Regions from separate parts of the Bradyrhizobium ferriligni genome, predicted to be linked through region 1. Evidence: riboswitches for the same ligand, from Rfam matches in the RefSeq annotation. Region 1 holds a riboswitch; the other holds the start of a gene.
What was found. Region 1 has a riboswitch for ZMP and ZTP ahead of AC1VNY_RS35975 (bifunctional 5,10-methylenetetrahydrofolate dehydrogenase/5,10-methenyltetrahydrofolate cyclohydrolase). Riboswitches for the same ligand answer to the same signal wherever they lie in the genome.
Positions count from the first base shown of each region.

Region 2: linked by a shared signal. The riboswitch ahead of AC1VNY_RS26575 (serine hydroxymethyltransferase) and the one ahead of AC1VNY_RS35975 (bifunctional 5,10-methylenetetrahydrofolate dehydrogenase/5,10-methenyltetrahydrofolate cyclohydrolase) in region 1 are both predicted to bind ZMP and ZTP.

Region 1 is NZ_JBXEJO010000084.1:27,803-43,161, reverse strand. It holds gene AC1VNY_RS36035 (alkane 1-monooxygenase) at 1-643, shown strand, start outside; gene AC1VNY_RS36030 (LysR family transcriptional regulator) at 687-1,583, opposite strand; partial or broken gene AC1VNY_RS36025 (MFS transporter) at 1,746-2,935, shown strand; gene AC1VNY_RS36020 (cyclophilin-like fold protein) at 2,932-3,402, shown strand; gene AC1VNY_RS36015 ((R)-mandelonitrile lyase) at 3,436-3,894, shown strand; gene AC1VNY_RS36010 (carboxymuconolactone decarboxylase family protein) at 3,923-4,699, shown strand; gene AC1VNY_RS36005 (arabinose transporter) at 4,748-5,944, shown strand; gene AC1VNY_RS36000 (hypothetical protein) at 6,027-6,797, opposite strand; gene AC1VNY_RS35995 (SANT/Myb-like DNA-binding domain-containing protein) at 6,980-7,351, opposite strand; gene AC1VNY_RS35990 (hypothetical protein) at 7,596-7,889, opposite strand; gene AC1VNY_RS35985 (zinc-ribbon domain containing protein) at 8,113-8,535, opposite strand; gene AC1VNY_RS35980 (MaoC/PaaZ C-terminal domain-containing protein) at 8,747-9,208, opposite strand; gene AC1VNY_RS35975 (bifunctional 5,10-methylenetetrahydrofolate dehydrogenase/5,10-methenyltetrahydrofolate cyclohydrolase) at 9,338-10,201, opposite strand; ZMP/ZTP riboswitch at 10,217-10,296, opposite strand; gene AC1VNY_RS35970 (hypothetical protein) at 10,513-10,923, shown strand; gene AC1VNY_RS35965 (hypothetical protein) at 11,061-11,585, opposite strand; gene AC1VNY_RS35960 (hypothetical protein) at 11,801-12,439, opposite strand; gene AC1VNY_RS35955 (VOC family protein) at 12,701-13,084, shown strand; gene AC1VNY_RS35950 (hypothetical protein) at 13,100-13,531, opposite strand; gene AC1VNY_RS35945 (GrlR family regulatory protein) at 13,769-14,119, shown strand; gene AC1VNY_RS35940 (PAS domain S-box protein) at 14,223-15,359, opposite strand, start outside.
Region 2 is NZ_JBXEJO010000048.1:29,506-44,864, reverse strand. It holds gene AC1VNY_RS26620 (SPW repeat protein) at 113-475, shown strand; gene AC1VNY_RS26615 (MFS transporter) at 815-2,143, opposite strand; gene AC1VNY_RS26610 (ComEC/Rec2 family competence protein) at 2,578-4,863, shown strand; gene AC1VNY_RS26605 (hypothetical protein) at 4,860-5,087, opposite strand; gene AC1VNY_RS26600 (hypothetical protein) at 5,233-5,661, opposite strand; gene lexA (transcriptional repressor LexA) at 5,919-6,623, opposite strand; gene AC1VNY_RS26590 (molybdopterin molybdotransferase MoeA) at 6,866-8,077, opposite strand; gene AC1VNY_RS26585 (HAD family hydrolase) at 8,104-8,730, opposite strand; gene AC1VNY_RS26580 (hypothetical protein) at 9,171-9,326, opposite strand; gene AC1VNY_RS26575 (serine hydroxymethyltransferase) at 9,424-10,695, opposite strand; ZMP/ZTP riboswitch at 10,732-10,817, opposite strand; gene AC1VNY_RS26570 (response regulator transcription factor) at 10,904-11,566, opposite strand; gene AC1VNY_RS26565 (sensor histidine kinase) at 11,563-12,984, opposite strand; gene AC1VNY_RS26560 (DUF3280 domain-containing protein) at 13,211-14,146, shown strand; gene AC1VNY_RS26555 (amino acid ABC transporter substrate-binding protein) at 14,284-15,195, shown strand.

The sequences.
Region 1 (15,359 bases):
GCACAATCGCGGCCATCACACCTGGGTCGCAACCCCCGAGGACCCCGCCAGCGCGCGCTTCGGTGAATCGATTTATGCGTTCGCAACGCGCGAACTGCCGGGAGCGTTCAAGCGCGGCTGGCGCAACGAGGCCGAACGGCTGACCCGACGCGGCGAGTCGGTCTGGTCGATCAACAACGAGATCCTGCAGGGCTTTGCGCTGACGCTCGTCGTCGCGGCCGTCCTGATCGCGCTGTTCGGCTGGAAGGTCGCGCCGTTCATCGTCGCGCACCATTTCCTCGGCTGGTACGCGCTGACCCAGGCCAATTATGTCGAGCACTACGGGCTGCTGCGCGAGAAGCTGCCGAACGGCCGCTACCAAGCGGTCGAGCCGCGCCACTCATGGAATACCAACCACATCGTCTCGAACCTGATGACGTTCCACCTGCAACGTCACTCCGACCATCACGCCAACCCGATGCGTCCCTATCAGTCGCTGCGCGACTTCGACGATATCCCGCGGCTGCCGAACGGTTACACCGGCATGTTCGGGCTGGCGGCGATCCCGCCGCTCTGGTTCCGCGTGATGGATCCGAAGACCCTGGCCTGGGCCGGCGGCGACAAGAGCAAGTTGAACCTCGGCGATCGGCCCGCGAGCTCGTGATCGCGGCGATCGCCCGCCGTCGCCATGCGATCGTTGGTCGTCGTCACTTGCCGTGATGCCGCAGCGCGTCGACGATGACCTTGAACGCCGGTGAGTTCTGACGACCGCTCGGGTAGTAGAGGTAGTACCCGGAGAACTTCGGCGACCAATCGTCGAGCACCAGTTGAAGAAGGCCCGATGCCAGGGCGTCAGTCACTGTCTCCTCCGGCACGTAGGCGATGCCGTAGCCCGCGATTGCGGCCTTGACCATGGGCTGGGTCGAGTTGAAAGCAAGCTGACCGTCAACGCGAACCCGCATATTCCGACCGGCCTTCCCGAATTCCCAGGCGTAGAAACCGCCGCGTGTTGTCAAACGCAGATTGATGCAGATGTGGCCGACCAGATCCTGTGGCGTCTTCGGCATGCCGTGCCTGGCGAAGTAATCGGGCGAGCCGACGGCGACCAGACGCCAGTCGGGTCCGATCCGCACCGCGATCATGTCCTTTTCGACGCTTTCCCCGAGCCTGACGCCGGCGTCGAAACCATCCTCGACGATATTGCGCAGGCCGTTGTCGCGACTGAGCTCGAGCTTGATGTCGGGATAATCGGCGAGCACCGGTTCGAGTTTCGGCCAGATCAGGTTGTCGAGCGCGTGATCCGATACGGTGATGCGCACGGTGCCGGACGGCTTGTCGCGGTATGCGGTCAGCGCTGCAATATCGGTTTCGATCTCGGCGATACGTGGCGCGAGCGATTGCCGCAGCCGCTCGCCGGCCTCCGTGGTCGAGACGCTTCGTGTCGTCCGGGCAAGAAGCCGGATTCCGAGCCGCGCCTCGAGCCGCTTGATAGTGTGGCTGAGCGTCGACTGCGTGACGCCGATCTTCGCGGCTGCCCTCGTGAAGCTGCGCTCCTCGGATACGACCAGGAACCACAACAGATCGTTGAAGTTTTCGCGCACGATCGGTCTCCGTAGCAGCGCTGCTATCGGAGTATTTATGGTCCCAGTCGATAAGTTCAAACGCATTTCCGCGTCTAATCAGGACAATCGCCGGGTGCTATCTCCCGCGCAGACGAGCCGCCAGGCCACGGCCGGACGGCGCCTTTTCCTGCGCGGTGACTGCGGATGGATGCGATCTACAACGACAAATTGGTAAGGCCACGGGCGGCCTGGGGCGCGGTATTTTCGATGGCGCTGTGCGTCGCCGTCCTGATCGCCTCCGAATTCATGCCGGTCAGCCTGCTGACGCCGATCGCCGACGGTCTTGGCATCAGCGAGGGCCGGGCCGGTCAGGCGATCTCGGTCTCCGGAATCTTCGCAGTCGTCACCAGCCTGTTCATCGCCGATCTCACCAAGCGTATCGACCGCAAGCTAGTGCTGACCTCGTTCTCGCTGCTGCTTGTCGTCTCCGGCCTCGTCGTCACCTTCGCTCCCGATTACGCGGTGCTGATGATTGGCCGCGCACTGCTTGGGGTCGCCATCGGCGGCTTCTGGTCGATGTCCACCGCCATCGTCATGCGCCTGGTACCGCACGACGCCGTGCCGAAGGGTCTCGCGATGATCAACGCCGGCAACGCCATCGCAGCGACCGTTTCCGCACCGCTCGGAAGCCTGCTCGGCGATCAAGTAGGCTGGCGCGGTGCATTCTTCCTTGTGGTACCCTTGGCACTGCTTGCGCTCATCTGGCAGTGGATTGGTCTGCCCGCGCTGCCGCCGCGACGGCGCGAGGGGTCGGGCAACGTGTTCAAGCTGCTCCTGCGCCGTCAGGTGGCGCTCGGCATGGCCGCGATCTTCCTGCTCTTCATGGGCCAGTTCGCGCTGTTCACCTATCTGTGCCCCTTCCTCGAAACCGTCACCGGTGTCGGCGTCTCCACTCTCTCGGCGATCCTGCTGCTGATGGGGCTCGCCGGCGTCGCCGGCACCTGGACGATCGGTCAGTTGCTGCAAGAAAGGCTCTACAGCATCGTCATTGGCATTCGCTTGTCATGGCGTTGCTCGCCTCGGCGCTGATCGCGCTGGGCTCGGTGCCGGCAGCGGTGACAACCCTGCTGGTCGGCTGGGGCTTCTTCGGCACGGCTGCCCCGGTCGGCTGGGGCACATGGCTGAGCCGCACACTGCCTGATGACGCCGAAGCCGGCGGTGGCTTGCAGGTCGCCGTCATCCAGTTCGCCATCACGCTCGGCGCGGCAACCGGCGGCGTTCTGTTCGACGCGCTCGGATGGTGGAGCCCGTTCGCGCTCGGCGCGGCTCTGCTGCTCGGTTCGGCGCTCGCCGCAACCGCCGCCGCCATCGAGCACGGAAGGGCCGCGCAATGAAGCGGGTCATCACTCGCCGTGTCGTGCTCCGGGGTGTCCTCGTCACGGCATCGGCTGCACCGCTCGGCGGCCTCATCGGTCCGACGCAAGGATGCGCACAGGGATTCCCGTCGATGAAGATTCAAATCTCATTCAGCGAACGGAACATGACGGCGACGCTGGAGGACAATCCGTCCGCACGCGATCTCGCCTCGATGCTCCCGCTCGGTGGCCTCACGATCGACAACTACGCGAACAACGAGAAGATCAGCTATCTGCCGCGCAAACTCACCGAGGACGGCAGCGGCCCGTTCGGCAACGAACGGCCCGGCGACGTCTGCTACTACGCGCCCTGGGGCAACCTCGCATTCTTCCATGCGGGCTACCGCTGGTCGCCGGGGTTGATCCGGCTCGGCCGCATCGACGGCAACTTCGATGCGCTGCTGATGCGCGGCAAGTTTCCTCTCCGCATCGAATCCCTGTCCTGATCCCCCTCACGAAAGAACCGGAGGAAAACGCAGATGAAGAAAGTTCTCACCGCGGCAGCCATCGGCGCGACCGGCATCCTGCCCGCGCAAGCGGATGGCATCGAAATCCGTGTCAACGGCAGCACCCCCGCGATGTTCGGCGCCGCGGATAATTTCAGCGGGCGGGCAGTCATCAGCCCGCTTTATCCGGCGACGGACTTCACGCGCGCGAGCACCGGCCTCGTCAACTTCGCGCCCGGAGCGCGCACCGTCTGGCATACGCATCCGGCCGGCCAGTTGCTCATCGTCACCACCGGCCAAGGCTGGGTGCAGGAAGACGGCAAAGACAAGCGCACGATCAATCCGGGCGATGTCGTCTGGATTCCTGCCGGCATCAAGCATTGGCACGGCGCGACCGCCACCAGTCCGATGGCGCATATCGCCGTCAGCTACATGCAGGACGGAAAGAATGTGGACTGGCTCGAGCCGGTTTCCGACGAGCAGTACCGGTAAGCGGGAGCAAGCCTTGAAAGGGTTCGCCATGAAGACTTCGACCATTTTGGCACTCGCACTATCCATGGGAGCCGCCGATGCAGAGACGAAAGCAGGCTCGCAGACCGGAAGCCTGTCTCGCGACGACGTGCGAGCGGTGTCGGCGGCGCTCGAACGCTACGCCACGAACAAGCTCGCCAACGATCTCTGGAAGCGGCCCGATCTGACGCCGCGCGATCGCAGCATTGTCACTGTCGCCGCGGTCATCTCCCGCAACCAGGGTATCCTTCTGCCCGAGCAGTTGAACCTTGCGCTGGACAATGGCGTGAGGCCCGGCGAGATTTCCGAGATCATCACACATCTGGCCTTCTATGCCGGCTGGGGCAATGCGATGGCAGCGACCGCGATCACCAAGGAAGTGTTTCGCGCGCGCGGAATTGGCCCGGATCAGCTTCCCGAAGCTTCGGTCGCTTTGCTGCCGCTCGACGAGGCGTCCGAAGCCGATCGGGCGGCCCGGGTGGCTCAAGGCACAGGACCAGCTTCGCCGGGCCTGGTGCGCGACACCGCCGAGGTCTTGTTCCGCGACCTCTGGCTTCGGCCCGACCTTGCGCCGCGCGACCGCAGTCTGGTGACGGTCAGTGCATTGATCGCCGCCGGCAAGGTGGAGCAAATTCCCTATCATCTCAACAGGGCGATGGATAACGGGCTGACACGCGCGGAAGCGTCGGAAGTGATCAGCCATCTCGCCTACTATGCCGGATGGCCGAACGCATTTTCGGCCGCTCCCGTCGCCCGCACCGTGTTCGAGAAGCGCTCTGCCAACTGATCACGTCCAAATGCGCCGCGTGCATCTGTGAAGGCGGCCGGTTACAACATGTCGCGTTCGCTCTCGCCATCCAGTGCGGCACGATCCGCCGCCATCACCTTGCTGCCGGTCATGGCGGCCGTACTGGCAGGCTTTCTCGTCGTCGGCGCCGCATTGCCGGTGCTTCCCCTGCATGTGAGCCGGGATCTCGGCTTCGGAAGCGTCGTTGTTGGGATGGTGGCCGGCACGCAATTCGCGGCGTCTTTGCTCTCCCGGGTGTGGTCCGGCTCGTATTCCGATACGAAGGGAGGAAAACGCGCCGTCGTGACAGGTCTCGTCACCGCGGCGGTTGCCGGCCTGTTGTATCTTCTGTCGTCGGTCTTCGAGAGTACGCCGACGCTTTCGATAACGATTCTTCTCGTCGGACGCGCGGCGCTCGGCGGCGCCGAGAGCTTCATCGTCACCGGTGGCGTGAGCTGGGGACTTGCCCTCGTCGATCCCGCGCACGCCGGCAAGGTCATTGCATGGGTCGGGACGGCGATGTTCGCGGCGCTGGCCTGTGGCGGACCGCTCGGTGCGCTGCTGTTCGCGTCGCATGGCTTTGTGACGATCGGCGCTTTCAGCACCGTGTTGCCGCTGCTCGTCCTCTTGCTGCTGGTGCGGGTGAACGGGCCCCTGGCGCAGCCGCGGCCGGCGAAATCCGACGTCGGATACGTCATCGGCGCGGTGTGGCTGCCGGGCGTTGCCGCGGCGCTCAGCAGCATCGGGTATGGAGCGATCCTCGCCTTCAGCTCCCTCCTCTACGCCGTCAGGCACTGGCAACCGATCTGGCTGGGCTTTACGGCCTTCGGCGTCGCGCTGATCGGCGTGCGCGTCGTGTGCGGTCATCTGCCGGACAAATTCGGCGGCGCCAGGATCGCCCTCTGGTTCGTGCTGGTGCAATCAGCCGGGCTGGTCGTCATGGGGCTCGCGCGAGACGGCGCGACCGCATCCGTCGGCGCCGCGCTTGCCGGCCTGGGCTATTCTCTCGTCTTTCCGGGGCTGGGCGTCGAGGCCGTTCGGGGCACCTCACCCGAACATCGGGGGCTGGCAATGGGCCTCTACACGGCGTTTCTCGATGTCGCCATGGCGATCGGAAGTCCGCTGCTGGGCTGGATCGCCGATCGGGACGGTTTGAGCGCGGTATTCATCGTCAGCGGCGGCGTCACGCTTTGCACGGCGGCCATTGCCGCGCGCCTCGTCGGCAGGGAGCGCGCGACGCGCTAGATGAGATTGGCCTGAATGATCATTGCGCCCTGGCTCGTTGCTTGAACATGCGCTTGCAAAGTGTCGTGCCGCCTTGTCCGGGTCAGCGCCGTTTCATGGCGCCGATGCCGAGGAATGAGCCATTGACGGACGGATACTGGCTGGTGAATTCGAACGTATCGAAGCTCGGCGCCTCGAACTGCTTCAGCGCCTTCCAGAGCAGCGTGGTATCGGGACAGGCCTGGGAATGGATGTCATGATGCACGATGATACGGGCGTGCGAACGCACCAGCAGATGATCCTGTAGCGCACCGCGCAGGCTGTGATCGCCGTCGATAAAAACGAAGTCCGGCTTCAGCCGGTCGACATGCGCACCGACCAGCGGCGAGGTTGAAAAATCCTGCATGTAGATCGGCTCGATAGCGGCCTGCTGCTGCAGCAGATCGAAATAGGCCGAGATGAACGGCGTCGGCGCGATCGGATCGAGTGCAATCACGGTCTTCAGGTCGGCGCCGCTGTTCCTGAGCCATTCCGTCACCAGGATGAACATGCCGCCCCAGCGGCAGCCGATCTCCATGTATGAGGAGATGCCGGACGCATTGCGCGCAAGCCAGGCGAGATATGGCGCAAGCTGGTTCGGATATTGCCAGAGGTGGAGGCCCTTGCCGAAGCTCGGCGCCAGCTCCGGCGGCTGCTCGTGAAGCAGTTCGTCATTGAGCCCCAGCGCAGGGATGAATTCGCGTTCGAGGAAATCCGCATCCAACCGCTGAGCCGGGGTCAACGCGCCGATGGTACCGATCGCCTCGTGAACGAAAGGCGCAAGATCGGCGAAACGCTGGTATCGGTCGGCTTGGGCTTGCTGGGCGTTGAGCATCGGGGCAATCAGATCGGAGGGTGGACGGGAGACCGCTGGTCGTCGCGCCTCCAATCATTGAACGGACCAGGCAGCCGTCTCGGGCGCAAAATCTTGCGTTCGGTGTCGAATAGCCGCCCGCTCGCACGGCGCCGGGCGAGCCGCTTCGGCGCAGTGCTTCGAACGCGCAGCCTGCTCCGCTCTCACCCGCTCGGAATCTTCCGCCGCACGGCCTCCACGCCGGCATCGGTCACGTTGTATCTGCGCCCCATCTCGGGGACGATCCAGCCCTTCTCGATCATTCCGGCAATGGTGCTCGGCCCGACGCCCGCGGGAAACGGACGGCGGTTGCGGATCGCGTCGATCGCGACCCGCTCGAGATGGGTGGCGACATGCGACGGGCGCGCGCGAAACGCCTTTGCCATGATCAGAACCGACAGGACCTCGGCGCGCCGGCGCACGGCCGAAGCGCTGCGGGTCAGTTCGTTGCTGATCTCGAGAGCGTTCTTGCCGGCCCTGGCGAGTTCCCTGAGCTTCTCGTCCTCGTCAGGGCTCCAGCGCCGCACGATCCCCATCTGCCCCTCACCGCCTGGATACCCATCTCGAACCGATGCATACGCAGGCGGTGCTGATTTGCCATGTGACTTTCGGCACCTCTTGATCTGACGTCGGGGCTGTCGCCATCAGGACGGCCGATCGCGGGTGCCGCGCGATGCAGCACAAAGAGCATGATCCGATTGAATCGGATCATGCTCTCAATCCCCTTGCTTGGTGGCGTTTTGCTTGCGCGAACCGGTATCCACTTCGCGCTGGAACGCTTCAGTGCTTGCTGGGTTCAAGCGCGATGAGCACGCCGGTCGGCTCGGGCTCGTGCGGCCGAAGCGACGTCAGCTCCGGATCGCTCCACTCGGCGAGACTGACGACCTCGCCCGTCTGCCCCGGCATGTCGGAGGTCTGGGCCGGTTCGAGCACCTTGAGCCCGCTGGTGTCGACGAAGAATGTGTGCTCACCGAACACGCTGTTCAGTTGCGCCACGGCCGGGTGATCGTCCGGAAGCACCTGGGCATTCAGTTGCGTCATGGTCTGCTTGACTTGCGTGGAATTGAGTTTCATCCGCTGCTCCTTCTCGTTGGTTCCGGCCGCGATGGTTTCCTTGACAGGTTTCCTTGACAAGTTTCCTTGGCTGGTTCCTCCCCGCCCGCACCCCACATCGGGGGCTTCAAGGTCTCGAACCAATCAGGCAACGAAACGTTCCGCACGCGCGACGCATTGACCGCCTGCGCACTGGTTCCCCGCGTATCAGATGTGAAGTGCGGCTCTGAAGTCACGCCCATCGCTACGAGACGGGAGGTTTCTTCCTTGCGAGTCCTTCCAGATGCACGCGGCGTGCGGCGGATTTGCGCGCGCGCTCCCTGGTGCGGCAGGCCCGGCAGCGCACCGCCGCGGTAAATACATCGCCCTTGGCGGTCTCGTACCACCATTTCTGCTGCAACGGCGTCCAGACCTCGGCAACGCCGCAGTCCTTGCAGACGAAGGGCTCCGGTCGATAGGTTCCGCGCAGAACGAAATCGGGAGTCGAATAGCTGTTCGATGGCGCGAGCCGCGTCGTATCCACGGCAACCTCGTCGCGCGCCAGGGCAATCTTGTAGTCGCGAAGCCGTTGCCGTTCAGCGGCGCGTTGCGCCTGGATGCGGCGCCATTCCTCGGCCTTGCGCCGCCTGGCTTCGATCTCTCCGTGCGTCTGCTTGCTGCGTTTCACGTCGGCACATCCGTCTGGGTCGAATGCCTTCGGCGCATCGACGAAGTCAACACCGGGCAGCACGACTCGTCGATGATGACGTCATTAATACGCTGCTGTTCTGCCGCCAGCCTGTCATATTTGCCGCAACATTGCGCCACGACAAGATCGCGTGCGGAAAACACATAGTGGCGTTGGCCGCCGTCCGAGGCGGATGACTTCGGGATACCCCTCAGCCGAGTTGCGGCCGCCCCTGCTCCGCCGGCCGCATGTGGATCAGCGCGTCGAGCACGAGGACAAGAACGGGGCGCTGCTCGTCGTTGACCAGCTCCGTCTTGAAGATCACGACGGCGTCGCGACGCTCCGGCCTGATTGTGATCTTCTGGATCCGGGATTGGCCCGTGAGCGTGGCGCCGGGCCGAACCGGGCTCGGCAGGCGAATCTCGAAGCTCCGCCCGACGATCCCCGCCACCTTGGTCCAGATCGCCTCCACGACGAGCCGCTGATAGATCGCAATGGTGTTGAAGCCGCTTGCGATCAGGCCGCCGAACGGGCCCACTGCCGCCGCGACGGGATCGGTATGGATCGGCACCGGATCATATTTCCCGGCGAACTCCAGGATCTCGGCCTCACCGATGGTGTAGCTGCCAAGCCTGAACGTCTGGCCCTCGGTGAGATCTTCCGCATACAGCATCGCGCGCCTCCATCTGTCGCGCGATGCTAGACCAATGGTGCGGGCTTTCCATTACCCCGGACGTCATGAACTTCGCGCGCGATACACGGGCGACACCCGCCGCGCGCATATCGCCGCAGGCATCCCGCGCTATTGCAGCCGGGCCGCCCTCGCCTTTGCGGCCTTCACCGTGTTTTCCATCAGGCAGGCGATCGTCATCGGGCCGACGCCGCGCGGCACCGGCGTGATCGCGCCGGCGACCTGCACAGCCTCGTCGAACGAGACGTCGCCGCACACCGCATAGCCGCCGTCCGGCTTCACGACGCGCGTGGTGCCGACGTCGATGACGATGGCCTGCGGCTTGATCCAGTTGCCGCGCACGAGGCCGGCCTTGCCCACCGCGCTCACCAGGATGTCGGCCTCGCGGCAGATCCTGCTGATGCCGCGGGTGTGGATATGGGTCTGCGTCACGGTCGCGTGCTCCTGCAGCAGCAGCGCGGCCATCGGCTTGCCGACGATGTTGGAGCTGCCGATCACCACGGCATGGGCGCCGGTGAGGTCTGGCAGGGTCGATTTGATCAGCCGGAGACAGCCGAGCGGCGTGCACGGCACCAGCGCATCGTCGCCGTGAAACAGCCGGCCGGCGTTCAGGGCGTGCAGGCCGTCGACGTCCTTGGCGGGATCGACCGCCGCCATCACGCGCAAGGCGTCGATATGCGCGGGCAACGGCAGCTGCACGAGGATGCCGTCGATATCGTCGCGTGCATTCAGCGCCTCTACGCTGGCAAGCAGATCGGCCTCGCTGGCATCACCCGGCAGGCGTGCGACCTCGCCGCGCAGGCCGAGCCGTTCGGCCATCCTGACCTTGCTCTGCACATAGATCTGGCTCGCCGGGTCACAGCCGACCAGCACGACCGCAAGCCCCGGTGCGCGGGGCAGCCGGTCGAGTTCGCCAGCAATCTTGTCGATGACAATTTGGGCATGTGCATGCCCATCGAGAATGTTCGCCGTCATGGCACCTCCGTTTCGAAGCGGTGCCCAGGCGCGCGGCGTTCAGTCTCTGCGCTCCCCGATGGTGGTCCATCCAAGCGCCAGTCGCGCAGATGGCGTCGTCATAGCCGCCCCGCCGGGCAAAGGCAATTCACGCTTTCCCGCGGGTCAAACGGCGACGAATTGCCCTCACTTTTGCCGGTGGATCGGTGCCGGGCGGATCGCCTCTGGGGTAGGATTCGGGCAAGACTTGCGTTAAGTCTCGGCGCTTGCCGGGCTTTTCCGATCCCCGGCGCCATCCTTCCGGTCATCACGCCATTTCGGACATTTTCGACATGAGACATATCATCCTCGCGCTGGCGCTCTTCTGCCCGGCTGCCGCGCTTGCCCAAGGCACCACGCCGGCCCCCGCCGACGCAGACAAGCCGGCGGCGGCGACGTCGCAGCCAATGGTCGGCGACAAGCCGCTGGTCCAGGTCGGCAAGAAGTCGGCCGCCAAGAAGGGCGAGAAGCCTGCCGCGCCCGGCAAGCCGCAATCGGTCGCCCAGAAGCTTCAGGCCTGTCAGGACATCGACGACGCCACCAAGGAGCGGCTGATCTGCTACGACGAGATTTTCAAGCCGCAGCCGAAGCCGAAGGCCGCCCCGGCCAAGGGCGTCAACGATTGCCGCTTCGTGAAGGAAGAGGACGAGCGGCTGACCTGCTACAACGGCTTCGCGGACAAGATTCCGCGCCTGCCGCGCTAAAGGTCCTGCCGCGCTAAAGGTAGCGAGCGGCGCTCGGACGCCGTCTCGGATCCGTCCACCCGCCTGATCGCGGACATGAAAAAGCCGCCGCAAGTGTTTGCGGCGGCGGATCGATTGCCGGCTGCGGCAGCCCTTTCTTACCAGGTGCCGAAGCCGCCGAAGAAGCCCATGCGCTGCTGCTGCGCGACGCGGTAGGGCTGATACATGCCGGGCTGTGCCAGCCGCATCGGCTGCTGGGGATGGGCATGGTAGCGCGCGACCTTGCGCTTCTTCGGCGCCTGAGGCTGGGCCTGCGCCGGCTGCTCGGCCGGCTTTGCCTCGGCCGCGACCTTCTGCGCGTCAGCCTTCTCCGGCGGAATGAACTGGGCGAACGTATTGCGGACACGGGCTTGCGCCGACGCGTCACCCGTAGCCGACGGGACGGCCGCGGCGACCGCGTTGACCTGCGCTGGAACAATGGTCGGCAAATTGGTGTCGTAGACCACCCGCTCGGGCAATTTCTGGATCGACTTGATGCGCACCATGGTCTTGTCGACGCCCGGCGAAGACAGGCCCTGGTTCTGGCCGGCGACCACGGCCTCCTGCGGCACGATAGAATTGACGACGAAGAGCAGCGCGAGCAGCACTCCACCAACGAACAGGAAATAACGCGCCACAGGCATTTTGGTAGCTCCCCCCGCGCAGCGGGCGCGGTTCATCTCGGCGCGACGACATCAGTCATCGCGCGGGCGATTTCATCGTCTGCGCATGATCATCCCGGACGCGGTCCGCGCTCCCGGGTCGTTCGCTAACGGCTGGTTTATTAGTTAGTTCCTGTCCGGCCGTTACGGTTCACCCGGCAAGTCAATTCGCGGTCACTTTTTCGGGATGCCGGGACTTAAAGGCGGCTCGCCGTCACGACCGAACATCTCGCCTTGTTTGCGTTCACATTGACGAACCCGACCAACATCCGCGAGTAGGTCTTGCGGCTTTTCATGGCGATGGTGTCGGAGATCAGCCGTTTGCGCTCGGTCAGCGGCCGACCGTCCCGGCGGATGAAGGCGCAGGCGATCTCGATATCCTTGACGGCGAAATCATTGGCATTGCGCAGCGTCAGGGTGACGAGCGCCTTCGAACCCAGCCCGCCGCGCCGCCACGATTGCGAGGCGATCCGCAACCTGTCCAGCGGCGACCTTTCAGCGCCAGGCCCGGACGACCTGGCCTCCTCGGCCCCCTGTGGGGCGGTGGCCACGCCGACGGTGGTCGGCTCGTCAGCCGGTGCGGCCAGCGCATCCCTCGCGGCCTGATTTGTGATTTGGGCGGGTTGCGCGCCGGTCGAGGCGTTCTGCGCGGTGCGGACGATGCTGGACGACACCGGCCAGACATCCTGGTCTCCGGCGTCGCTCGGCTCGGGGAGCATGAACCAGGCGGCGATCCCGGCGAGCGCAATCAGCGGCAGCAGCAGGCTGGCGTAGAAGCCGCCCTCACCGAGACGTCCGGCGGCCAACCTCCGAAACGACGCCAAGCCGATCCGCATCGTCGTGCCCTCACCCTGGCGACCTGATCGGGCCGCCCCCACACAGAGAGGAAGCCGCACCGCGCGGCTTCCGGGGCGGCCGCAGGTCGAGCGGCCACGCGAAGACAATCGCTGACAGCCTCAATGGTTTCATTCCGGGACGACAATCTTGCGGCCCGCAGCACGGAGGGATGGCCTCACGGCCGGCCGCTCGCTAAGTTCGCGCCGCCCGAGAGCGAGTGCCGCGCACCCGAGCGGCGCGAGAACAACAAGGAGATCGCAATGCCTGTCGTCACCTGGGACCACGTCCACCTGCGCAGTCCCGATCCCGAGGCCACCGCGACCTGGCTGCGCGACGTTCTCGGCGGCGAGATCATCCGCGGCCCCGGCCGCATCGACGTCCAGCTCGGCGGCGCCAAGGTGTTCATTGCGGAGGTGACCCAGGGCGACGGCGTCAACGCCGCGCCGGTGACGCCCTATCAGGGGCTCGATCATTTCGGGCTCACGGTGAAGGACATCGACGCGGTTGCAGCCGAGATCAAGGCCAAGGGCGTCGAATTCACCAAGGAGCCAACCACGATCCGTCCCGGCGTGCGGATCTGCTTCATCCGCGGCCCGCAGGGCATCTCGATCGAATTGCTCGAGCGCGACCAGAAATACGTCTAAGCCACGCGTGCGGCGCTAAGTCATGCTGCCCGGCATGAAGCAGCGGATCGTCACGCCCATGTAACTCGGAATCGGCCAGACCATGGCACGACCGACCCGGTTGGGCTCGGTGACCACGGCCTCGTCGGGGACATCGATCCACGCCCCGTCGAGGCGGACACGATAGTGCCCGTCCTTGGATTCCCAGTCGACATCGCTGACCGCTGTGCCGTCGGCATCCGAACAGCACGGCCCTTTGCCGCTGCGCAGGCCGTCGAACCATTCCTTCAGCGGCGAATTGGCGTAGCGGCCGTCGGGATCGCGCGCCTGCGCGATTCGCACGGCCGCGACCAACACCAGCGTTATCAACCCGAGGAATACGATGACGTGGCCCGCATGACGGGCCGAAGTTCCATTGAGCCTGCGAGGGCGTGCCCAATGGCCACCGGATTCAATCCAGTCAGACATGTGTTTGCTCCAGCACTCACCGGCCAGTGCAACCAGAGCTATGCATTTCGCGGGCCACTTTGATTCGCGCGTACGGTCCGCTGTCATCGCGCCGTCACACTGCCTGGCAGGAACCGAGGGTGTCACCCGAACGCGGGACACCCGGGAATCAACCTGCCGCATTGCACGAGGTTGCTCGCTTTGGCATAAAAAACCAACTGGCTTGCCGTGGGCGCGGCGGCCAGCAATCGGGACGTCATGAAGAACGGACTTTACTCAATTCACGTCACCCTGCTGGACGGTCGCGTCGGTAAGGGCAGCGGCGTCATTCTCTTCCGCGACGGCCAGATTCTGGGCGGCGACGCCTATCTCTACTACACCGGCAGCTACACGGTGAAGGGCGATGCCTTCAAGGGCGAGGTCCTTGTGCAACGCCACACGACGCCGCGTGACACCGACAACCCGCTGTTCGGCGGGCCTGCGCCCGTCGGCATCGGCGTCTCCGGCACCTTCACCGACACCCGCGGCACCATGAGTGGGACCGCACTGGTCGGCAAGGCGAGCCTGATCTTCGGCGCCACGCTGCACAAGCTCGCGGATATCAATTAGCGGTGTGAAACCATCAGACCCGTCATCCCCGCGCAAAGGCTTCGCCTTTGCGCGGGGATGACGGATCGAGAGCAAACGCGCGGTTGGCCACTACGCTTCGTGCCTACTCCGCGGCCTGCTCCAGCGGCGCGACGCGCGGCAGGATCATCTGGATGCGTGTGCCGTTGCCCGGCGCGGAATCCAGCGAGAGCCGGCCGCCGAGCCGCGTGGTGACGATGCTGTAGACGATGTGCAGGCCGAGCCCGGTGCCGCCCTGATCGCGCCGCGTCGTGAAGAACGGATCGAAGGCGCGGCGGCGCACGTCGAGGCTCATGCCGCAGCCATTGTCGGCAAAGATCACCTCGACATTGTCGCCTCCGGCGGCGTGGACCTGGATCTCGACCTCACCGGCCTTGCCGTCCGGGAACGCATGCGCGACCGCGTTGAGGAACAGATTGGTCAGCACCTGGCCATACGGTCCCGGATAGGAGTTCATAATCAGGTTCGGCTCGCAATCGATGTTGAGCGTCAGGTTGTGCTTGCGCAGGCCAGGCCGCAAGCTCATCACCACCTGCTCGGTGAGATCGCCGAGATCGAAGGTGCGCTGGTCGGAATAGTTGCGGTCGGCGGCGACCTGCTTGAACGACTGGATCAGCTCCGCGGCGCGGTTGAGATTGGCGACGAGTTGCGAGGAGGCATCGCGCGCCGTGTTCAGGAAGTCGTTCAGGCTGGAGCGGCGCAGGTCGCCGCGCTCGACCTGGGTGGCGAAATTCGCGGTCTTGCGCTCCAGCGCGGACGCCACCGTCAGGCTGATCCCGACGGGATTGTTGACCTCATGGGCGACGCCGGCCACCAGGCGGCCGAGCGCGGCGAGCTTTTCGGCCTCGATCAGCGAATTCTGGGTTTCCCGCAGATTGCGCAGCGCGGCCTCCGCGGAATCCCGCGCCTTGCGCATCTCCTGCTCGGAGCGCTTGCGCTCGCCGATGTCGAGCGCGACCGTGACGATGTTCTCGATGTCACCCTGCGCATCGAGGATCGGCAGCTTGTTGACCAGCCACTGCCGCATGTTGCCGGCGACGTCCTTGTACTCCTCTTCATAGAAGCCGAGCTCGCGGCGCGCCGACAGGACGCGCTTGTCGTTCTCATCGGTCTTGGCCGCGCCGTAGCGCGACATCAAATCGCCGGTGGTCTGGCCGATCGCGTCCTGCGGCTCGATGCCGAAGATCCCCGCCATGTAGCGGTTCATCAGCACGTAGCGCAG
Region 2 (15,359 bases), on a different contig from region 1:
GACGGCAGCATGGTCGTCGGCTCGCGGATCGGCAGCGGCAACACATCGCAGGTCGGACTGATGCTTTTTTGACCGCGCCGCACCATGTCTTCGGAAGAAGGAGGTGAGGATCATGCGCATTCAACACTGGCAGGATGCTGCCAGCCTGTTGGTTGGCGTCTGGCTGGTTGCATCGCCGTTTGCACTGGGCTTCTCCGGGGCAGCTCTCTGGATCTCCATCGCGCTCGGATTGGGCGTCGTGCTGTTCGCCCTCGAGGCATTCATCATTCCGTCCTATCTGGAGGAATGGGGCGAGATGCTGATGGGGTTGGCTCTGGTGGTGGCACCCTGGACGTTCAGCTACCAGCCGGGATCGGTCACGACGAGCAGCGTGCTCGCGGGCATCGTGGTGATCGTACTCGCTTGCTGGGAGCTGACGATGGATCGTGATTTCGCCACCTGGTGGCACGATCGCTGGCATCACCGAGCTGGCTGAGAGGCGGCTGATTGAGACGTTGGCCTGACCGCCAACCCAAGGCGGCCGGGGAGGTTGGAACTGCGTAGTGCCGGATCCCCTCCGTGTCGCTTCGGCGTAACGCGGATGCAGGTTCTACAGAGACATCACGCCAGAGACGGCGAATACCGGACGATCCAGAAGCATCGTCCCGCACGCGCTGGACGGCGGCCACGGCTCCTGCTGCAGCGGTAGAGCGTTTTCGAGCGGAGTGGATGCCGGTTCGCGTAAAGAAAGCGCGTCAAAGCAAGATTCTGGAGCCCCGTTCCGATCCCATCGGACGGGGCTCTAGTCTAGTCGCCCGTCAGCAAGGTGACTCCGTCACGATGCGGCTTTCGCCTCGATCTGCTCCCAGATTCTGGTCTTGCGTGTCTCGGGCATGATGAAAACCGCGATCACGAAGCACACCGCGGGAACGACGATCGGGTAGATCAGCGCGTAGCCGATGCTGCCGGTCGCTGCGAAGGCGGCTGATGTGATGAAGGGTACCAATCCGCCGCCCCAACCATTGCCGATATGATACGGCACCGAGACCGATGTGTACCTGATCCTGGCCGGGAAAAACTCCGCCAGAAACGCGCCGACCGGCCCGTACACCATCCCGACGTAGCAGACGAGGATGAAGATGATGAAGACGGCGACCGGATAGTTGATGTGTCCCGGCTGCGTGACCATGCCGAGCCACAGATACAGCGGATAGTAGGTGATCGCCGCAAGCAGCATGCCTCCGAGGATCACGGATTTGCGGCCGATCTGATCCGACAGCCAACCAAAGAAGATCAGGCTCGGCGTTGCGATCAACAGTGCGGTTCCCACGATGTAGGCCGAGGTCACCGCATCGACCTTGGAGACCTGCTGCAGGAAGTACAGTGCCCAGAATTGACCACTGTACCAGACCACGCCCTGTCCAATCAGGACGACGATCGCGATCATGATGTACTTGATGTTGGAGCTGAGGAATGCTTCCCGCCAGGGATTCCTGGTCATCTGTCCGCGTGCCTTGATCTCCTGGAAAATCGGCGTCTCCTGGAGCTGGAGGCGGATGTAGATGGCGATGGCCACCAGCAGGAACGAGACCAGGAACGGTACGCGCCACGCCCATGCGTCAAAGGCCTGATTGCCGGCCCAGGTTCGGGTCAGAACGATTACGGCCAGCGACACCACGATCCCGAGCGTCGGCGAGGTTTGTAGCCAGCCTGTGTAGTAGCCGCGGTGGTCATCCGGAACATGCTCGGCGACATAGGTGATGGCGCCGCCATATTCGCCGCCCAGGCAGAGACCCTGGATCATCCGCAAGCCGAACAGAACGAATGCGGCCGTCAGGCCGATCGATTCATAGGTTGGGATGAGTCCGATCGCGCCCGTTCCCAGGCCCATTCCGCTCAAGGTAACAAGGAATGTATATTTGCGGCCGACCCGATCGCCCATCCATCCGAACAGGAAGGCCCCCAGCGGGCGGATCAGGAATCCCGCAGTGAACAGCGCGATCGTGCTCAGCAGGGCTGCGACGGGGTGGGATTGCTCAAAGAACTTGACCGACAGAACCGCGGCCAGGCTGCCAAAAATATAAAAGTCGTACCATTCAATGATGTTTCCCACTGATGCAGCAACAATCACGCGACGAAAATCACTCGGTACTTGAATTGCCATGTGCTGCTCCTCTCAAATGCAAACGCTACGCCTCGCGTTTTTTCAGCGATCTGTCCGCTCGCGGAGTGCGCATGGTGCACGGCGTTACAGGCGAGATTTTGCGAGTTCGTCCGCAACGCCTGATCTCAGGGGAGTTGTGGCCACCTGAGAGGAGCTCCAGCGGCCTTCAAGTGCCGCGAGCCGTCACTGCCTCATCCCTGTCTCTTTGGGAGTGGAGGCATCAGGACAGTCTAATCCCAACGGGATCGGTATCTTATGAGACTTTCGGCTCGATCGATTTGACGCAGGCGGCAGCTGTGGTCAGGCGCGAGGTCGGCAAGGCGCTGGACGATCCAGCTACCCGGGGCGCTGCCGGTCCGTATTCTGCATCCGTTCCGCTAGTCGGGTGACGGGGCCATCCGCTAGCCTGCCGCCCGGCAGGGATCGCAAGCGGAATGGCGGAGCAGGGCACGACGCCGGGCGGCAAACGCGGCTACGCGGGGACATGGCCGCCGCGCGCGGCTGCGCCGGTCGGCGGCTTTCTCCCGGCGCGCGTCGGCATCTGGAAGCCTTTCGTCGAGACATTGCGGCAATGGGCGCGCGCGGAAGCGGGGGCGGGCCGGTTGTTGCCGTGGGTGCCGGTGGCGTTCGGCACCGGCATCGCCTTCTATTTCGCGGCCGAGCACGAGCCGGTGCTGTCGGTCGCGGCCACCGTCGCAATCCTGCTCTGCCTGCTGGCGCTGCTGCTGCGGCGGCGCAGCGTGTTTCCCGTCATCGCGATGCTGGCCGCGGTGGCCGCGGGCTTTGCGACGGCGACCTGGAAGACGGCGCGCGTTGCTCACACGGTGCTGGCGCGGCCGATGTTCTCGGTGGCGCTGACCGGCTTCGTCGAGACGCGCGACATCCGCGAGAAGACCGATCGTTTCGTGCTGCGCGTGGTTTCGATGGAGAGCCCGCGCGACATGACGAAGCTCGATCGGGTCCGGCTCTCGGTCAAGAAGGGCACCGCGCCCGATGTCGGCAGCTTCGTCGAGTTGAAGGCGCGGCTGTTGCCGCCGCTCGGGCCGCAGCGCCCGGGCTCCTACGATTTCGGACGAGACCTGTATTTCCAGGGCATCGGCGCCTCCGGCTTCGTGATGGGCGCGGTCAGGACCAGGGAGCCGCCTGCGACCGGCGGCTTTGCGCTGCGCTACGCCGCCTTCATGCAAGGCCTGCGCGACGCCATCGACGCGCGTATTCGCACCACGCTCGACGGCGACCAGCGCGCGATCGCAACCGCGCTGCTCACCGGCCGGCGCGACGCGATCTCGACGCCGGTCAACGATGCGATGTTCATCTCGGGGCTCGGCCATGTGCTGTCGATCTCCGGCTACCACATGGCCGTGGTCGCCGGCGTCGTGTTCTTCGCGGTGCGCGCGCTGCTCGCGCTGTTTCCGGCGCTGACGGCAGGGCATCCGATCAAGAAATGGGCCGCGGTGGCCGCGCTGCTCGCCGCGGCGTTCTATCTGTTGCTGTCGGGCGCGGAGGTCGCGACGCAACGGTCGTTCTTCATGACCGCCGTGGTGCTGCTCGCCGTGATCGTCGACCGCCGCGCGATCACCTTCCGTACGCTGGCGGTGGCAGCGCTGATCGTGCTCGCGATCGCGCCGGAGGCGCTGGTGCATCCCAGCTTCCAGATGTCGTTTGCCGCGACGCTCGGGCTGGTGGCGCTGGTGCAGATCGGGCTGCCGAACCTATTCGCGTCGCCCGACCATTCGGCGACCGCTCGGGTTGCACTGTGGGGCGGGCGTGAGCTCACGATGCTGATGCTGGCCTCGCTGGTGGCAGGGCTTGCGACGACGCCCTACGCCGCGTTCCATTTCCACCGCGTGACGCCCTACGGGCTGCTCGCCAACCTCGCGGCGATGCCTGTCGTGTCGGCGGTCGTGATGCCGGCCGGCCTGCTGGGGCTCCTCGCCATGCCGTTCGGCTTCGACGGCGTGTTCTGGGCGATCATGGGTCTTGGCATCGACTGGATGATTTTGGTGACGCAATGGGTCGCCGCACTCCCGGGCGCGGTCGGCCGCATGGCCGCGTTCGGCATCGGGCCGCTGGTCGCAGCGAGTGCCGGCATCATCCTGCTCGGGCTGCTGCGCACGCCGCTACGCTGGTCTGGCGCCGTGCTGCTCGTGATGGCGTCGGTCTGGGCGCTCAGGGTGCCGCAGCCGGACGTGTTGATCTCCGGCGACGGCCGCAACGTCGCGGTGCGTGGCGGTGATGGGCGGCTGCATTTGATGCACAGCGCCAAGGATGCGTTCCTGGTCAGGGAGTGGTTGGCGGCGGACGCCGACGCGCGGACCGCCACCGATGCGTCGCTCGGCGAGGGCGTGTCCTGTGATGCCGGCGGCTGCGTGACCCAGGGACCTAGCGGCGCCTTCGTCACGCTCGCAACCCGGCCGGAGGCGCTGGCGGACGACTGCGAGCGCGCAGGCCTGATCGTCACGGCGCGGCCGGCGCCGCAGGGCTGCGCGGCCTCGGTGATCGATGCCGAGCGGCTGCGCCGTCACGGCGCGCTGGTGCTGCGACGGATCAGGGACGGCTACGCCGTCGATGCGGTGAAGCCTGGCGGGATCGACCGGCCGTGGTCGCCCGCGGTTCCGGGCGACGGCGAGAGCGAGACGACGCTGCGTGCGCCGGCCGCCGCGCCGCGGCCCGCCGTGGACGCGACGCCGGCCGAGACCGATCTGCAGGGCGATGATTAGCGGTGGTCCGGTGAGGGGCCGCTCGGCAGCTCGAACAGGCCGAGATGGTATTCGTCGGAATCGGGGCCGGCGTCGGGCTTCTTGACGAGGGTGAAGGAAGCCTCGGGAAATTGCTCCCAGACTTTCAGGTCGTCGGCCGTCACCGTCAGCCAACCGAACCGGAACATGTAGCGGCCCGGTTCCGTGACGCGTCCAGCCTTTTGCCATGTGACCTTATCGACCACCGCGCACGTCCTCCGTGCCCGATGATGCGCCAAGGCGCCGGCCGACGCAAACCTCCTCCTGCGCCCCGGAAGCGGGAGTCCGGGGTCGCCCGAAATTGCTTAGGTCATCCGCCGCCGAACAGCTCATTCCGCGGCGACGATGCGCTCAACCCAAAAACAGCGTTGCGAATGCGGAGGGCCGACGCTCCACAACCTTTGGCTTCTGCTCGACCGGCGGATGCAGCGCCGGCAATTGCAGCACGCTGACGCGCTGTCCCTCGACCAGCTGGGTCACCAGGACATGGCTGCCGTCGGGGAATTCGACCGCGTCATGATGCCGATCAGGCACGTCGGGCTCGACTTCGTTGAACACGCCGACGCGATAGTTCAGCGTCTTGGTCCAGATCCAGCGGCTGTCGTAGCGAACGTTCTCGGCGAAAGCGAGCTCGGTGCCCGGCAGCATGCAGACCGCGACAGTGGGATCGTTCTCCGAAGCAAAGCCGCGGGTCGACGTGCCGCGGAACGTCGTCGTGATCAGCGTCTCTCCGACAATGGCGGGGCGCGATGCCACGGCGTGCAGACTATAGTCACACATCGGATGGCTCCTCATTTCGAGGTAGCGACCCGTGCCTCTCCTTGAGGCATTAGGGCCTCTACCAGAGTGGACGATAGCGAACGAGCTTCTGCTCGTTTCTGGGCGATTGTACGACTGGTCCGAGACCGCCTCCGATCACAAACACGCGACGCTGCGCGAGAGGTATCGGAGCGCATCGGGCAGGCCGTACGCTACACTATCATGCAAGGAACGATCCGACGTGTTGCTCGTTCCCGGCCGCCGCAAGTATTTGCAATTCAGTATTTGCGATAAAGGCCGATCAGCTTGCCCTGGATGCGGACCCGGTTCGGCGGCAGGATGCGCACTTCATAGGCGGTGTTGGCCGGCTCGAGCGCGATCGATGCGCCGCGGCGGCGGAAGCGCTTCAGGGTGGCTTCCTCCTCGTCGATCAGCGCCACCACGATGTCGCCGGTGTTGGCGACGTCGTTGCGCTGGATCAGCGCCATGTCGCCGTCGAGGATGCCGGCATCGACCATCGAGTCGCCGCGCACCTCGAGCGCATAGTGCTCGCCGGCGCCGAGCATGTCGGGCGGCACGCTGATGGTGTGGCTGCGGGTCTGCAGCGCCTCGATCGGCGTACCGGCGGCGATCCGGCCCATCACGGGGACCGCGACCGGACGGTTGCCGTCGTCCTCGGCGATCGGCGGCGTGCTGGCGCGCCGGCCGAGGGTGCCTTCGATGACGCTGGGCGTGAAGCCGCGGCGGCCGTTGCCGCCGCCGGCCGAGAGTTCGGGCAGCTTGATGACCTCGATGGCGCGGGCGCGGTTCGGCAGGCGGCGGATGAAGCCGCGCTCCTCCAGCGCAGTGATCAGGCGGTGGATACCGGACTTCGAGCGCAGGTCGAGCGCATCCTTCATCTCGTCGAAGGAGGGCGGTACGCCGGCCTCTTTCAGACGTTCATTGATGAAACGCAGAAGTTCGTACTGTTTGCGCGTGAGCATCTCGAGTATTCCCCCGGTTGGTAGCGTCGTTCGATTCCGAGACTCTTCTGGTGGGGCCTGCATGCGGGCCTGACCTCAGGAGCATGTGCTCGTTGCACCTGCTTCCACGCGGCTTCCCGATTGTAGACACCAGTACTCGAAACAAATCATGAACGGACACTATATGTTCGATATGTGTTCCGCAACCACTTAATTTCCGGTGAACGGATCAGGCAACGCACAATCGGCGGGGCGCGAAAACCTTATTCGGGCAGTGTCAGGATCTCGCATTCGCTGCCTTTGACGGCCGCAGCCGCGAACGGCGGACGCACGAGAAGTGCCCGTGCCGCAGCAAGATTCCCGAGCAGCGACGAGTCCTGCTGCGTCACTGGCGTTGCGACCAACGTGCCGTCCTCGCGCGCTTCGAGCCGTGCACGCAGATAGTCCTCGCGCTGGTCGTTGGCGGCGAGGTCGCGGCCGAGCAGGGCGCTCGTGCGGCGATGATGAATCACTTTCCGGCCGCTCAGCGCCCGAATCAACGGCACCAGGAACAGGAAGGCGCAGACGTAGGACGACACCGGATTGCCGGGCAGGCCGATCACCCGCATCGCCCCTAACCGGCCATGCATCATCGGCTTGCCGGGCCGCATCGCAATCCGCCAGAACGTCATGTCGACGCCCTCGGCTTCCAGCGACCGCTTGACGAGATCGTGGTCGCCGACCGAGGCGCCGCCTGTCGTGATCAGGACATCGGCGCCGGCCTCGCGCGCCCGGCGGATGCCGGCCGTGGTCGCCTCCACCGTGTCGGCGGCAACGCCGAGGTCGACGGTCTCGGCGCCCTCGGCGCGCGCCAGCGCCCGCAGCGCGTAGCCGTTGGAATAGACGATCTGGCCGGGGCCGGGCTGCGAGCCCGGCATCACCAGCTCGTCGCCGGTCGCGAGCACCGCGACCTTCGGGCGGCGGCGCACCGCAAGTTCCGGATAGTTCATGGCGGCCGCCAGCGACAGCGCGCGGTCGGACAGGCGGCTGCCGCCGCTGAGCAGCACCTCGCCCGCACGGAAGTCGACCCCGGCCGGGCGGATGTGCCGCCCGACGCTGGCGGCCTCCGTGATCGTGATGTGGTCGCCGTCGACCGCGGTGTCTTCCTGGATGATCACCGCGTCGGCGCCATTGGGGATCACGCCGCCGGTGAAGATCCGCACCGCCTCGCCGGCGCCGACCGTCCGCTCGAACGGCCGGCCGGCGGCGACTTCGCCGATCACCTTGAGCCGGGCCTTTAGATCAGCCGCATCGGCGGCGCGCACCGCATAGCCGTCCATCGCCGACATCGGCTGCGGCGGCTGGGTGCGCAGCGCCGCGAGGTCGTGCGCAAGGGTGCGGTGGTAGGCGGCATCGAGCGCGACCATCTCCTCCGGCAGCGGTTCGGCGCCGGCGAGGACGGCGGACAGGGCATCGGCAACCGGCATCAGGGCCACGCTCAGAGCTCCTCAATTCCCAATGTTCAAATACCAAGTGCGGTCAAAGCCCTTGCCACGTCATCCGTCGATGTCACGTGGATAGCATGAAGGCCGCGCGCCCGCGCACCTTCGATATTGGCGGCCAGGTCGTCGAAAAACAGGATCCGCGACGCCGGCACGCCGATGGCTTTTACCACATGATCGTAGGCCTCGGCGTCGGGTTTGCGGAAGCCGATGCTAGAGGACAGGAAGACGTTGCGGAAATGGCTGAGCAGCTCGGCATGGGTGACCGAGAAATGCGCGACATGGGCCGGATTGGTGTTGGAGAAGGCGTAGAGCGGCATCCGCTCGGCGGCCGCCGCGAGCAGCGGCGCGATGCCCGGCATCTCGCCGGTGAAGATCGCATTCCAGCCCTCGAGAAACTGGGCGTCCGTGATGTCGATGCCGAGGGTCCGGCGCAGGCTTTCGAAGAACGCCGCGTCGTCGATCCGGCCGATCTCGTGATGCTTGAAACTGTCGTCGACGACAAAGCGGGTGGCGAGCTCGGCGGGCGCACAGCCGGCGTGCTGCGCCCAGTGCGCGATCACCTTGTCAAAGTTGATGTCGAGCACGACGCGGCCGATATCGAACAGCAGCGCGTCGACGGAGTTGGGAGAGAATTGCGAGGTCATTGCATGAAACCGTGTACGAGAATTGCTGGCAGGCGGCAATGTCCTCGATTTCGGTGACGGGTGTGTGGATTGCACGTGGCGTTGCATTCATTGCGAGACCGCTCCCGCGCGCACCACCGTCGTCCCGGCGAAGGCCGGGACCCATAACCACCGCATTTGATCAGGAACGGGATCGTGGCCCCAGCGTCGCGCAACAATTGAAATTTGGGATAATGGGTCCCGGCCTTCGCCGGGACGACGGCGGGTGTTGTCGCTTGTGCGTCAAACATCCGCATTCTCGCGACATGATCTGTCCGAGCCTTGCTCTTTTCACCCTATATTTTTGCTGCGGGGCTTGGCTTGCCGCGTCGGGCAACTCAGTGGCACGCGCGCGCGAGTTTTCGGCGCACCAAGCGGCTTGTTGATGCGCCCGGCGGCTTGGTGCCCGCCGGGCGTAGCTCTCACAGCCTGGACAGCGCCAAGCCGAGGTAACCGATCAGCGCACCGGTGCTGAGAATGATGACGACGAGCGCCTGTTCCGAGCGTGCTTGCAAGGTTTTCCGGGTCACGGCGTTGGACGCTCCGTCTTCGAGATCATGCGGTCCAACGAACAGCATCGATTTCCGTTCCGGTCCTTCCCGGGGAACCTTCACGACGTGCCCATGCAGGCCGCACGCCCGGCCGGGTGACGCGACGGAACAGGAATGCGGCCGCCTATGAGGGCGGCGCGATCCCCGGAACGGGGAAAGCGCGGCACATCTCGACGCTGTTCGACCTCAGTCGCTTGACGACGGCTGCATCTCCCTTCGATCGGAGCGACACCGCAATGAGTTCGGCGATGAGGCGCATTTCGGGTTCGCCCATGCCACGCGTGGTCGCCGCCGGCGTCCCGAGGCGAATGCCGCTCGGCCTGAGCGGCGGACGTGGATCGTCGGGAATGATCTGCTTGTTTGCGGTGATCCCGACGGCGTCGAGGATGTTCTCGGCCGCGCCGCCGTCCAGGCCGACGCTGGCCACCGTATCCACGACCATCATGTGATTGTCGGTTCCGCCAGTGATCAACGTCATGCCGCGTTCCATCAACGCTTCGGCCAGGACCTTCGCGTTGCGCATGACCAGTCCTGAATAGGCCTGAAAATCGGACGTCGATGCCTTCTTCAGCGTGACCGCGGTTCCGGCCACAACGTTCATGTGCGGACCGCCCTGCAATCCCGGGAACACCGACGAGTCGATCTTGCCGGCGAACTCCCGGCGACAAAGAACGATGCCGCCACGCGGCCCGCGAAGCGTCTTGTGCGATGTCGTCGTCATCACGTCGAAACCCTCATCGAGCGGATTGCGCAAGGCGTTGCCGGCGATCAGGCCGCCGTAATGGCTGACGTCGGCCATGGTCAGTGCACCCACCTCGTCGGCGATGCTCTTGAAGGACGCATAATCCAGATCGCGCGGATAGGAGCTGTAGCCGCACAGCACCAGCTTCGGACGGACGTGCCGGGCCATGGCGCGGAGCTCATCGAAATCGATGGCGCCGCCGTTTGACGGCTGCGTCTTGTAACGGGCGAAGTTGAAGAGCCGCCCCATGTGCGACACGGGCGCGCCATGGGTGAGATGGCCGCCGTGTGACAGGTCCATCGCCAATATCGTATCGCCGGGCTGCAGCAGGCCGAGATACACGGCCTGGTTCATTGGCGACCCGGACAGAGGCTGAACGTTGGCATGTTCGGCGCGGAACAGCGCGCACGCTCGCTGTCGGGCAAGGTTCTCTATCTGGTCGGTAAATTCCTGGCCGCCGTAATAGCGGCGTCCCGGATAGCCCTCGGAATACTTGTTGGTGAACACCGATCCAAGCAGCTCGAGAACCTCGGGATAGGTGTAGTTCTCCGACGGAATCAGCTCGACGCCGTCTTGCTGGCGGCGCTCTTCGCCCTCGAGCGCAAGGGCAACTTCCGAATCGTTGAGGTGGAGTTCATTGCGGAATGACGGCATGGTCCGGGCTCCCTAAGACGCTGGATCATCAGCTGAACGGGTTGCCCAGGCGAACGGCGTTAGAACCCTTCGCGCTTCACCGTGGTCAATTCCACGTAAGCTCGCCAGTCGCGCGAGGGGCGAATGAGCCTGCGAAGCTCATCGCGAGCAGAAGGCTATCCAATCCCAGGCGGGCTCGCAAGGGTTGGTCGCTGCCGCCGCCGCGGGCTCAGCGTTCGCCGAGATCGAGCTGCGTCAGGATGCCTTGCCGCAGCGCGAGGCGGACCAACTCGATATCGGTGCCGACCCCGAGCTTGTCCTTGATCAGGGAATGCAGGTTCGCGACCGTCTTGGGGCTGAGGTGCAGCGCCTCGGCGATCTCCTCGGTGGTGTTTTCCGCGAGCAGCATGCGCAGCACCTCGAATTCCCGCGCGGTCAGGAGGTCGGCAGCCTTGGTCTCGCCGGCAAGGTGGCTGAGCGCAAGCTCGTGGCCGATATCCGGGCTGATCGCGATCTTGCCCGACAGCGCATCCATCACGGCGTGCACCAGGGTCTCCGGCGGGCTGGTCTTGGTGACATAGCCGCTCGCGCCGGCGCGGATCGCCTGCACGGCAAAGGCCGCGTTCTGGTGCATGGTGAACACCAGGATTTTTGCGCGCCTGTCCCACTGCCGGAGGCGGCGGATGGCCTCGATGCCGCCGATGCCGGGCATCGACAGGTCCATGATGACGAGGTCGGGCGCGGTCTCCTTGTAGAGGCGGTAGGCCTCGACGCCGTCGGAGGCTTCGGCGACGACGCAGAGGCCCGGCTGCTTCTGCAGCATCGCCCGGTAGCCCTCCCGGACGACGGCGTGGTCGTCGACCAGCATGATCGTTCGCGCGGCTTGGCTCATGCCGCGCGCTCCACCGGTGCGGCCTCTTGGCTGGCTGCGACGGGAACGATGACGCGGAGCGAGGAGCCGCTCGGCTGTCCGGTCTCGAAACTGAGCCGCCCGCCCAGCGCGGCGACCCGTTCGCGCATGCCGAGCAGGCCGAGGCCGGACTTGAGCTGGGGATCGCCTTGCGGATCGCCGGGCTGGCCGTCATCGTCGATCGCGAGCACGATCGCGCTGTCGCCGCCGCCAGGCGGCGCCTCGCGCATCTCAAGCCGCAGCATCACGCGCGTGGCGCCGGCGTGCTTGGCGGCGTTGGTGAGCGCCTCCTGCACGATGCGGTAGAGATTGGCGCCGACGGAGGCGGCAAGGCGCTCGAACGATCCCGATATGGTGGTCTCGAACCGCGGCTGTCCCCGGCTGCGGCCGTTCCAGCCGGCGACCAGGCCCTCGAGGCTGGCCGCAAGTCCGAGTTCGTCGACATCGGGCGGGCGGAGCCGGAAGAGGGCGCCGCGCAACGTCTCCATCATGTCGGTCGCGGTCCGCGCGATGCCGTCGCATTCGGCGAGCAAAGGCGGGCATTCCGCCGCCGCGGTCTGGCGCGCCGAGGCGGCGAGCGCACGGATGGCGGCCAGCGACTGCCCGAACTCGTCATGCAGCTCGCGCGCGAGGTGCCGGCGCTCCTCGTCCTGCACCAGGATCAGTTTTTGCGTTAGCGCGTTGCGGTCGGAGAGCGCGGCGGCGAGGCGCTCGGCGAGCTGGTTGAAGACGTTGCCGATCGCCGACAGTTCGGCGAGGTCGAACGGCGGCAGGCGCGCGGCGAGGTCGCCTGCGGCGATCCGCTCGAGCCCGTCGCGGATCTGCCGCGTCGGACGCAGCGCGCGCGCCAGCGCCGCATAGACCAGGGCGCAGAGCAGCGGCAGCGCGATCATGAACACCGCCATCAGCCGGCCGGCATCGTGCCAGGCCTCGGCGGTCGGCACCGCCGGATCGATCCAGGCCACCGCCTCGCCGATGGCGTTGCCGCGCGAAACCACCTGCCGCACCGCCTCGCGGCCGGGATCGAACAGGCGGCGATAGAGCGCCGCGAAGGCCAGCGGCGGCGCGGCCGTGTCAGTCTGCGCGCCGCCGCAGAAGCGTTGGCTGATCTCGCCGCTATTGCTGCGAAAGGCAATGCACAATCCCGGCGTCATGACCGTAGCGGCAACGCTGTCGAGATCGGGAAAGTCGGAACGCGCATTGTTCAGCCACTGGATCTTGCTCTGCTGCAGCTCCAGCGTCTTGGCGGCGACATCGGCAACCGCCGCGATCCGCCCGCGCACCGAACGGTCGGCCTCGATCAGGAAATAGCCGGAGATGACGGCAAAGCAGAGCGTCGAGACGATCGCCACGCGCAACGTCAGCCGCAGTTTCAGATCGCTTCCGGACCAATTCCACATTGGCGTATCCTCAAGATCGCAGACGAGCCTCGGTGCGCGATCGCGGGCAGGGCCGTCAGGCACATTAAACGGCAGAACGGAGGCGCCGAGAAGCGCCGCTATGGGCGCGGACCATCGTCGTGAAATTTTCCCGGCACCGGGCGGGAGGCACTCCGCTGCGGCGCGGAGGCCCGCCGGCCTAGGCTGCGACCGACCCGCCCGCACCAGCAGCTGAAAGGCCCCAATCATGCGTCAGCCCCGTCTCGTTCTGCTCTCTGTTGCCTTGATCGGCCTGCTGGCCGGAATCTGTCCTCTGCGCGCCGAAGCCGGCACGGCGGTGGCATCCCCGCTTGGCGTCAGCATCGACGATTTCGGCTATGTCGATACGTCAGGCGAGGTGATCGATCAGACCGCTGCGCACCAGAGGCGGCTGGATGCGTTGATGCGGACGCTGCGCGCCGATGTCGCCGCGGAGCCGCACTATCGCCTGGTGCCATCGACGGCGCCCGCGGGCGAGGCCCGGATCAAGGTCATCGGCGGCGTGCAGAAGATGAGCACGCTGATCCAGTGGGCCAAGGTGGCGGTCATCGATGTCAGCGCGAGCCAGGTGCTCTACGAGAAGCTCTACACGTTTCGTGGCGACACTGACGAGGCATGGGACCACGCGGCGATGTTCGTGTCGCGCGAGGTGCGCCGTGCCCTTGCGGCCGCGCTGCCGCCGGCGCAGACCGCCGCCGCGGCGCCGATCGGGCTTGCGGTGTTCGAATTCGAGCTTGAGGACACCTCCGCGGCAACCGCGTCGGGCCTTGCCGGCTCCGATGCAGCCTATCTCGCCGATGTCACGAAGGGCGTGCGTGACCGGCTTGTGCAGTCGGGCCGCTACCGCCTGGTCGATACCGGCGGCGCGACCGCGGAGCCCGTCAAGGCACATGCGCTGCGCGACTGCGACGGCTGCGAGGCCGCGATCGCGCAGCAGCTCGGCGCCGATCAATCGCTGATCGGCGTGATCAGGCGGGTCAGCCGGACCGAATACACGGTCGGCTTCCAGCTGCGCGACGCCCGCAGCGGCGCGGTCGTCTCACGCGGCGACAGCGGCCTGCGGATGGGCGCCGATTATTCCTGGACCCGTGGCGCGGTCCGCCTGGTCGGCGACCGCCTGCTCGAGGGCGGGGCGCAGCGCTAGGGATGCGTCGCGGCCGCGGCTGCAACTCTGGCAAGCGGACCATAGCAAAGTGCGATAGCTGCTAGACACACCGTCATCTGGCTCCGGGCTCATGCGTGCGCTATCACCGCCGTCTGTTCACCGCACAGGAGCCGCCGATGCGTTTGCCCGCCATCCTCTTCGCTCTCACGCTCGCCGCAAGCCCCGCGGCAGCCGAGGAGCTGTCGGGCACGCTGCAGAAGATCAAGGAAACGAAGAAGGTCACGCTCGGCTTTCAGGAGGCTTCCGTTCCCTTCAGCTATCTCGACGACAATCAGCGGCCGATCGGCTTTGCGCTGGATATCTGCCTGAAGATCGTCGATGCCGTGAAGAAGGAGCTAGGCACATCTGACATCGCCGTCGACTACCTCCCGGTGACCTCGTCGAACCGCATTCCGCTGATGGTCAACGGCACGATCGATCTGCATTGCTCGGCGACCACCAACAGCGCCGACCGCCAGAAGCAGGTGACCTTCACCAACACGCACTTCCTCAGCGCGACACGCTTTGCCGCCAAGAAATCCGCAGGCATCAACACGATCGACGATCTCAAGGGGAAGTCGGTCACCGCTGTTGCGGGCTCGGTGAACCTCACGCAGCTCATCAAGGTCAACACCGAACGCAAGCTCGGCATCAACGTTCTGCCGGCCAAGGACCAGGCCGAGGCGTTTTTGATGCTGGAGACCGATCGCGCCCAGGCCTACGCGCTCGACGACGTCCAGCTTGCCGTTGCGATCGCGCGGTCGAAGCAGCCTTCGCTCTACATGATCAGCGAGGAGGCGTTCTCGAAGGCAGAGCCGTTCGGAATCATGCTGCGCAAGGAGGACACCCCGTTCAAGACGCTCGCCGACCGCGCCACGGCGGAGCTCTACAAGAGCCCAGAGATCGAGGTCATGTACAGGAAGTGGCTGGAAGCGCCGACCCCGCCGAAAGGTATCAATTACAACGTGCCGATGTCGCCGGCGCTGCGCCATGCCTTCGCCAATCCGAGCTCGAGCTTCGATCCCGATGTGTACGAGGTCGGCAAGTAGCAGAAAGTAGCCCGCATGAGCAAAGCGACATGCGGGTAAGGTCAGCTTGAATCGATGGCGGGACCCCGGCTGTCGCGCTCGCTCATCCGGGCTACAATTGGCCGACAGGGCGGCGGAAAACAGATCGCCGCGTCCAGCCATCAATCCATGGAACGGCTTTTCGC